One region of the Endozoicomonas sp. Mp262 genome, then DNA from elsewhere that is predicted to be linked to it. Evidence: riboswitches for the same ligand, from Rfam matches in the RefSeq annotation. Region 1 holds a riboswitch; the other holds the start of a gene.
The links. A riboswitch is a leader RNA that binds a small molecule or an ion and turns the genes downstream of it on or off. The one in region 1 is predicted to bind FMN.
Positions count from the first base shown of each region.

Region 2: another riboswitch for FMN. It lies ahead of MJ595_RS06490 (DMT family transporter); the one in region 1 lies ahead of MJ595_RS04650 (3,4-dihydroxy-2-butanone-4-phosphate synthase).

Region 1 is NZ_CP092489.1:1,064,057-1,068,458, reverse strand. Features, by position in the region: gene MJ595_RS04655 (oligopeptide:H+ symporter) at 79-1,494, opposite strand; FMN riboswitch at 1,847-1,999, shown strand; gene MJ595_RS04650 (3,4-dihydroxy-2-butanone-4-phosphate synthase) at 2,106-2,411, shown strand; gene MJ595_RS04645 (IS1380 family transposase) at 2,507-3,844, shown strand; gene MJ595_RS04640 (3,4-dihydroxy-2-butanone-4-phosphate synthase) at 4,056-4,402, shown strand, end outside.
Region 2 is NZ_CP092489.1:1,491,586-1,495,987, reverse strand. Features, by position in the region: gene MJ595_RS06500 (protein kinase) at 1-855, opposite strand, end outside; gene MJ595_RS06495 (16S rRNA (uracil(1498)-N(3))-methyltransferase) at 989-1,717, shown strand; gene MJ595_RS06490 (DMT family transporter) at 1,742-2,647, opposite strand; FMN riboswitch at 2,662-2,828, opposite strand; gene MJ595_RS06485 (chemotaxis protein CheW) at 2,912-3,391, opposite strand; gene MJ595_RS06480 (response regulator) at 3,393-4,402, opposite strand, start outside.

The DNA of each region.
Region 1 (4,402 bases):
AGCTATCTGATCGTTAGATCAAGAAGTAGATTTCTCGTACTGGCCGAACATCCAGTTTATTTGAAACCAAACTATGACCTACTTAGTTATTAACATCAACACTGCAACGATGGTGGTGGCAATACCAATCTTTCCAAACGTACCGGTGTAAAGTGGCAGTGTTTTTAAGGGGTCAGTGACACCTTCTGGTACGGCAGTGAATGTCGCAATCCAACCACCAATAACAAAAGATGCAGCTTGTGTTAAAAACCATGCGCCCATAATAAAGCCCATGAGTCTTTGTGGCACCAGTGCGGCAACCATTGCCAGACCAAGACCAGAAATCATTAACTCACCAATGGACTGAAACATGTAGACAAAGACCAGCCACCAGGCACTGACCATTCCGGCTGATGTATGGAAAAAGGCGGGCAGATAGGCACACCAGAAGCCTGCAGCACACAGAAACATGCCAATGGTAAATTTAGCGGGCATGGTCAGGTTATCGCCCACTTTGTTGTATAATGCTGCCAGTAACGGGCTGCACAGAACAATCCAGAAAGGATTAAAAGCCTGGAAGCTCACCGGGTTCATATTGAAACCCAGCAGGTGAGTATCAACATTATTAATGGCGAAGAAATTAAGAGAGGTTGGCATCTGGGCGTATAGACAGAAAAAGACAATGGCTTCGATCATTAAAATAAACGCAACAATCATTTTATTTCGTTCTACGCCCTTAAGCTGAAAGGTCTCTTTAAAGAACACGCAAACAACTACTAGAGAAATCAGGGCGATTGCCAGGTTTGTTATAAAGACGTGACGCAATAACCAGGCACAGATAAATGCGCCGATGACTGTTCCAAGTAACACATAAAATAAATGGCGTTTGTTTAGTGGTTGATCATCGGCCGGTGAGCCAATGTTCTGGACACTGGCGCGAAAGTGATAGTAACTATACAGACAGGCTGCCAAGCCAATCGCACATATAATATACGTCGTTGTATAACCAAATTTTTCCGAGATGACCGGTGCCAGGGATAAAGAGATAAATGAGCCGATGTTAATGGACATGTAATACAGGGTAAAACCGCCATCCATGCGTGAATCATTCTCGTCGTAGCACTTTGCTAACAGGCTGGAAGGGTTTGCCTTAAACAGTCCGTTGCCCACTGCAACAAAACCAAGAGACAGAAATACCAGATCCGGGTACAAAATTGAAGCGCCCATCAGTAAGTAACCCAAGGCAAGCACCAGTGCCCCCAGGATAATGGTACGTTTAGTACCGAGTACTTTATCGCCAATTTTGCCGCCAATAGAAATCAAACCATAAACTAAAGCTGCAAAGGCACCAAAGGTGACAAAGCTGTCTGCTTCAGAAAACCCAAGCTGCTTTACAAAGTAAACCGCTAATACACCCTGAAGTGCGTAATAGCCAAAACGCTCCCATAACTCTACAAAAAAAATCATGTAAAAAGGGCGAGGCTGTTTCAGCACGCCAACAGATTCATATTTCATAAGATTCTTCACTTTTTTTCGAGTAATACGCAGCCATGTTACTTTTAGTAAGTATTTATGGGTTGACCTATGGCAAGAGAGAATGACTAAAAGGATTTTTCCTGTATTTACCCACAAATTTATTATTTTTTAGGGAGGATTGGTATTAATATCATTGAAAAAGTAGATAAAACAGTAGATAAAAGACTGCTATAAACTCCACTGTTTTTCCCGCTTATCTTTTTAGCTTTGTTCTTATGGCTATGGTGTGGGAGGGACAATATATGAGGCTTCTTCTTATACTGATTAGACATTAATAAACTTTTGTTGTGTATCAATATAATTATTTTTTAAAATGATTATGTTATTTGATAATGCTTCTCAGGGCGGGGTGAAATTCCCCACCGGTGGTAAATTCGTTGAATTACGAAAAGCCCACGAGCGCTAAACGGTATGCTTGTTTAGGTCAGCAGATCTGGTGTGACTCCAGAGCCGACGGTTATAGTCCGGATGAAAGAGAAATGAACAGAATTTAATCTGTTTTAATGCTGTTTTCATTATGATAGCGGCTTTGCGCTGCTGTTATTTTCATGCCCTGATTCTGGTTATTTTTTATCATGAAAGGTATATCCATGAATCAATCTTTACTCAACCAATTTGGCAGTTATTCAAACAGAGTAGAAAAGGCAATTGCTCACTTAAGAAGTGGGGGAGGCGTTATTTTAGTTGATGATGAAGACCGGGAAAATGAAGGGGATCTTATTTTCTCTGCTTCGTCAATAACAATTGAGCAAATGGCGATGTTAATTCGGGAATGCAGCGGTATTGTGTGTCTTTGCTTAACTGATGAAAAAGCATCCCAGTTGAAGCTACCTCCCATGGTTGATGTGAATTCTAGTAAAAATAAAACGGCCTTTACTGTTTCCCTGAATCCGTGAGTTCACTGTAGCCCAACTCCTCTGGATCAACCACAAAACGTAAGTTCCAAGTTAAAATGCACCCACTCTAATTTTCACCACCTGGGTGCATTTTTGTGAAACTGAAAATTGAACAATCACAGACGGAATTTTATACACCGGTCGCAGGGCTTTATTTCGTTGGTCATGCACTCAACAAAAAGACAGCGTTAAGCAAATCCCTGCGCAAAATAAAAAAAAGGCACCGTATCACTCATATCGACCTGATCAGAGCTTACTGCGGCCAACTGGCTCAGGGTAAAAGTGATTTTGATAATGTTGATAATAACCGGGATAACGACTGGTTCCGGTTGGCAATGGGCATTAAACAAATGCCTTCAGCCAGCCGCTTAAGACAGCGTTTCAATGAAGATGCCGCCCAACTGATTCCTTTCATCGAGGACAGCCTTACCGATGTCCTGGTTAATCTTCAGGTGCCCGTCACACCCCTTCCGAAAAAACTCGATAAGAAGCAGCACATACCACTGGATATCGACGTATTCCCTATGGATAACAGCAATACCAAAAAGGAGGGGGTCGAGTACACGTATAAAAAATTCTTTGGTTATGCCCCTATTGCCGCTTACTTTGGCTGCGAAGGCTGGTGCCTGGGATGTGAATTACGCCCAGGCTCTCAGCACTCCCAGAATGATTTTATTGGCTTTTTACAAGCAGTGCTGCACCGCAGCCGACGTTTGACCCGAGCGCCTATTCTGGTTCGCCTTGATAGTGGCCACGATGCTGAGGAATCGCGCCGGGAAATCGCCGGGTTCAAAGGTGTGAATCACATTATCAAGCTCAACCCAAGAAAGTATCACACCAAGGAACACTGGCTCCCCATTTTTGAAGAAAAGCAAGTCAAATGGGAGGAGTCGCGTCCAGGAAAGAGTTATGCGACACTCTCAACCGTCTATGAAACCAACTATGGTAACCAGCGTCTGATTATTCGCATTATCAAGCGTACCACTGATACTGTAGGGCAGAGATTTCTGACACCCGATTATGAGCTGGAAGGATGGTGGACAACACTCAGCGAAGCTGACTACAGCGATGATCAGATCATTAATCTTTATGAGGATCATGCGACCAGCGAGCAGTTTCACAGTGAGTTGAAGACTGATATGGATTTAGAGCGCCTGCCTTCAGGCAAGTTTGACACCAACGACCTGGTGATGTGTTTGGGTGCACTGGTCTATAACATTCTGCGCTACATGGGGCAGAGTTGCTTGCTCGGGCCAGATGCGCCGGTACGTCATAAAGCCAAACGACGCCGGTTAAAAACCGTGATACAGGAACTCATCTACCTGGCTGCCCGTCTTCTGAAAAAAGGACATCAATACCGGCTACGCTTTGGTCGTTACTGTCCTGGTTTCAGGTCTTTCCATCAATTAATAAGCCAGCATGCACTTTGTTGATTGAATAGCGAGATAGAAAAAAATGCCATAAATGAGAAAGTACTGTATTGATAACGGTAGGGCTTCTTTCAACCTGTCTTCAAGTTTGATGATATTTTGATCAGCATTTATGCTTAAAAACGACATAAAAACACTTCAATCAATAACCCGAGTTATTTTCAAAGGAAAAAATTAATCAGCACATTTTCAAAACTGCCGGGCAAATCAAGAAATCACGGATTCAGGTGTTTCTATTGAAGCAAAAAGAGGCGTTACCACAGGCGTTTCTGCGGCTGACAGGGTTACCACAGTAAAAACAGCAATTGCTATAAGCAGTAAACCTGAAGACCTGGCTCGACCAGGACATGTGTTTCCTTTGATAGCTCATAAGGGAGGTCTTCTTCAGCGGCGAGGGCATACAGAGGGTACCATTGAACTTATGACTCTTGCTGACTTGCCTGCTAACGGATTGCTGTGTGAACTGACTCATAAAGATGGGAGTATGATGCGCCTACCTGCACTGATTGAGTTTGCTTGTGAACATAGGCTGCCAATAGTATCAATTGATGATCTGGTTCA
Region 2 (4,402 bases), 430 kb from region 1:
CTCATATAAACAGCAGCCGGCAGACCAATTATCCAATGAAGTTGACCTTGCCTTGCCTTTTGGAAATACATCGGGAGGCATATAGCGATTATCACCACTTCCCTGGGCAAGAAATTCTCCCGGTTTACATCGACGGGCACAGCCAAAATCTGCAATTTTAACGTTTCCTTCTTTACCGATTAAAATATTTTCAGGCTTGAGGTCAAAATGGGTGATGCCTTTTGCATGTATATAATTTATTCCGGTGAAAAGTTGCTTGCCTATATTGCGGATGAGTGAAGCAGGCAATTTCTGGTCAGAATTTATTTTTGCAGGAGTTCTTTTTTTTTCGGAGGGTGGATTTACTGTCATATCAATAAGTGTGGATAGAGGATGTCCTTCATCCCTCATTAGTTTTTTATCAAAATCAACACGCACAATATTAGGGTGTTTGCCCAAGTGCCTCATGATTTCTTCATTATCAATAACTTGTTCATGTGTTTCTTTATCGGTTTTGGCAACCCATAATTTTCCATGGGTCTCGTTTCCTTTTAGTACTTGATCGACACGTCCAAAGTTCCCTTCTCCTAATCTATTGAATACTATGTCGTGAGAAATATTGAAAGGCCTGGTTTTTCTTTCTATTAATTTTGTTGTCGGAGGAAGTGATGTGGCTTTTGATTCCGGTGAAGATGCTTTCCTTTGTCTTAAAGTAATGATACCCGATTTAAGTGCTTCTACTTTTCGACTGAGCCAAGGCTTTTTAGCGACTCTGGTTTCGCCTTTATTATGGCTAAGTTCTTGTTCTGCCTTGAGGTCGGCTAATAGCTCAGGGCTTTTTGGAGGAACTGGAGGTGGGGGGGAAGTGGGTTCCATGTTTTGATCTCCCTGTCAGAATAAATAGAAAACGCCACCTTATAAATTAGTATAGACTGGGTATGTTCTTGGGTTAGGTGTCAGTACAATAGGTTATTTAACCGCTATTTCATCACGGGTTATTGCCGTACCTATGAGAAATCCCAGAATATATACCCCTCAACCATTAGTTGCAGGGACAACTGTCGAGCTGATAGACACTGCTGCAAATCATGTGGGTCGTGTCCTGCGAATGAAGGCCGGTGAGCCTTTGATTCTTTTTAATGGCGAAGGTGGGTCATTTCAGGGCCAGGTCGCTTCAGTTTCTAAAAAGCAGGTATCGGTGCTGCTGGAAAGCCGACGGGATTCTGACTCTGAGTCACCTTTACGCATTGAGCTTGGTCAGTCCCTGAGTCGTGGTGAAAGAATGGATTATGCCATTCAGAAAGCCACCGAGATGGGAATCACCGATATTACGCCAATTTTGAGTGAGCGTTGTGAAGTCCGGTTAAATGCTGAACGCCAGGAAAAGCGGATTAAGCATTGGCAACAGGTGGCTATCAGTGCCTGTGAGCAGTGTGGCAGAAACCGGGTTCCTGTTATCCATCCTCCTGTCACCGTAGCGCAGTGGCTTGATAGTCGTACCACTGACCTTAACTTTGTACTTCATCATCGGACCGATAAAAAGCTGGAGGGCTATAGCAAACCAGACTCTGTTTCCCTGTTAATTGGCCCGGAAGGGGGCTTGACTGCCGATGAAATTGGTATGGCTGAGTCCCATGGTTTTAAGGCATTGGCCATGGGACCCAGGGTGTTGAGGACAGAAACGGCACCTGTTGCTGCAGCAGCGCTGATGCATTATCTGTGGGGGGATTTGTCGTGACTGCCGCCCTATCGGGCGAGGCTTCTAAGCATCAGCAATACGTTCCGGCCTCTTGGCAAACCGGCTCTCCCGGTGTGCTATAAATAGCGATGCTCCGACAATAATGGCAGCCCCCAGCCATAAACGGCCGGGAGGCACCCAGCCAAACACCAGCCAGCCTGCGAGCACATTCATCGGTAATTTGGCATGGTCAAAAGGCTGTATATAGGAAGCATCCGCTACTTCATAGGCCTTGGCTATAGCCAGCTGGGCAATGCCGGTTAACAGTCCGGCTGCTATCAGAAATACCCATTCCTGCCCTGCGGGCCAGCTGAAAACCGGTGCTGCCAGCACCGCATTAAAGGGCGCTATAAGCACTAACAGGTAAAGGACTATCGTAGAAGAATGCTCTGTGCGGGACTGATACTTTACCAACAGGGAGTAACCCGCCCAGAAAAAAGCAGCGATGACTGGCAGTAGCGAAGCCAGATTAAAACCTTCGGCCCAGGGTTCCAGGATAATCATGGCGCCCAGAAAACCCGCTAACGTTGCTATCCACCGGGCGATACCGACGGTTTCTCCCAGCAGCAGTCCTGAACCAACGGTGGCGATAAGGGGGGACAACATTAACAGGGCAATACCCTGCCAGATAGGTACAGGCCAGGAAAGCGCCCATAGCCAGAATTGAACCCCCAGGACTGCAAAACCAACCCGCAGAAGGTGTAGTAAGGGTTGGCGCGTTGTTAACAGGTGACCCAGACCCTGCTGTTTCATCCAGGGTAACAGGATAGCTACGGCGATAAGGTATTGGAAAAAGGCAACATTGGATGATGGCATACCCATCTTGAAGCTTAAATACTGCCCCAGGCTATTAACGCCTGCAAAGGCAGCTCCGGCAGATAGCATCCAGGCTGCGCCAAGAATGGGGTTATGGTGATTGGTGGGGGTCATTTGTTTATGGATTCCTTTATCCTCTTCTATCCGGACTCTAACCGTCGGCTCTGGAATGGCTGCCAGTGGCATTTTCACCAGATCTGCTGACCCTGCTTCTTGGATTTGCAGGCGCTTGCGGGCTTTTCTCCTGAAGAGAACTACCGCCGGTCGGGATTTTCACCCTGCCCTGAGAATAGTCATTAGCGACGGTCAATCCTATACCAAAACACATGATTGGGGCATTATTTTTATATTCCCCATACACAGACTTCTAGCTGTTCCCTATGCCTGCCAACTTATGTTCCCTATGCCTGCCAACTTATGTTCCACACTGGCCAGATTTGGGATAATTGCGGGTAACCCGTTAATGATGGCCTGTCTTCTTTCAGCGGGCCCGGTGACTTCATTGGATGGCAATATATCCTGCTTACCAAGCGTTAAAGGTTGTGGGACACCCTGGATGATCAAACCATAAAAACTGTACGGGGTCTTGGTCAGGGTTTTCTTCAGTATGGCAATCCGCGTGGTGATTGAGTGACTGGTAAATTGCTGTTCATTAATACGCTCAAAGGCCATTAAAGGAACGGTGACGCCTCGCCAGTCAATATCTCCCAAATACCAATGGTTGTCCTCCTGAATACTCTCAGGCTGGATATAGTCAATCACTTCTGCCAGACAAGCCATGGGCAGGAGTAAAGGGTGTTGTTGCAGTGGCAGCAGCAGGGATTTTATTTCCTGGCTGCTGGTGGTTGGGGTGTCCATATTAACTCCCGGCCTTGCTTAGATGTTTTTTAACGGTTTCAAGCAGGATGTTTTCCTGGAAAGGCTTGCCCACATAATCGTTAACACCCAGGCTGAATGCCCGGTCTTTATGCTTTTCCCCGGTACGTGAGGTCACCATGATGATGGGCAACGTCTTGCAGGAGGGATCATTACGAATAGCACTGGCCACTTCAAAGCCATCCATTTTTGGCATTTCGATATCCAGCAGAACAAGGTCCGGTTTTTTTTCGGAGATTATACGCAAGGCATCAGTGCCATCTTTTGCAGAACTCACTTCATAACCATTACGGGCAAGAAGGCGGGATGTCACTTTACGCATGGTAATGGAATCATCCACAATCAGAATGGTTGAGGTGTTGGTCTTATTGGTATCTTCTGACACCAGTTCACCGGCATCTGTTTTTGCCAGTGGGGAATAGTGTTTTTTGATCAGGGCCAAGGGTTCAATAACTATAACCACAGAACCATCTGCCAAAATGGTTGCACCATTAACACCGGACAATTCCTCAAACTGCGGGCCAAGGGGTTGGGTTATAATTTCCCTGCCTCCATAAATAGCATCAATATGGAGGGCAAAATTTTCACCGCCCCGCTGTAAAATAATAACTGGGCCATGTTCTGTCTTAACCCGGGTAGTTCTGTTGCCAAGGAGTCTGTTGAATGAAATAAGCCGGTGTTTTATACCAGCATATTCGAGTCCTTTTTCTTCCTTATAGCAGGCCAGGAGTTCCGTAGGACTAACCATCGCCAGCCCATCAATGGACTGCATGGGAATTGCGTAAAGGCGGTCACTTTGCTGAACCAATAATGCCCTGCCAATAGGTGAGCGAATGGGCAGGTGTATACTGAACCCTGTGCCCTGCCCCGGTTGGCTGGTTATTTTAATATTTCCGCCGAGTTCACTGATTTCGCTACTGACAACATCCAGGCCGACGCCCCGGCCAGACATCTGGGTGATTTTATTGGCAGTGGAGAGGCCGGGTGCCAGAA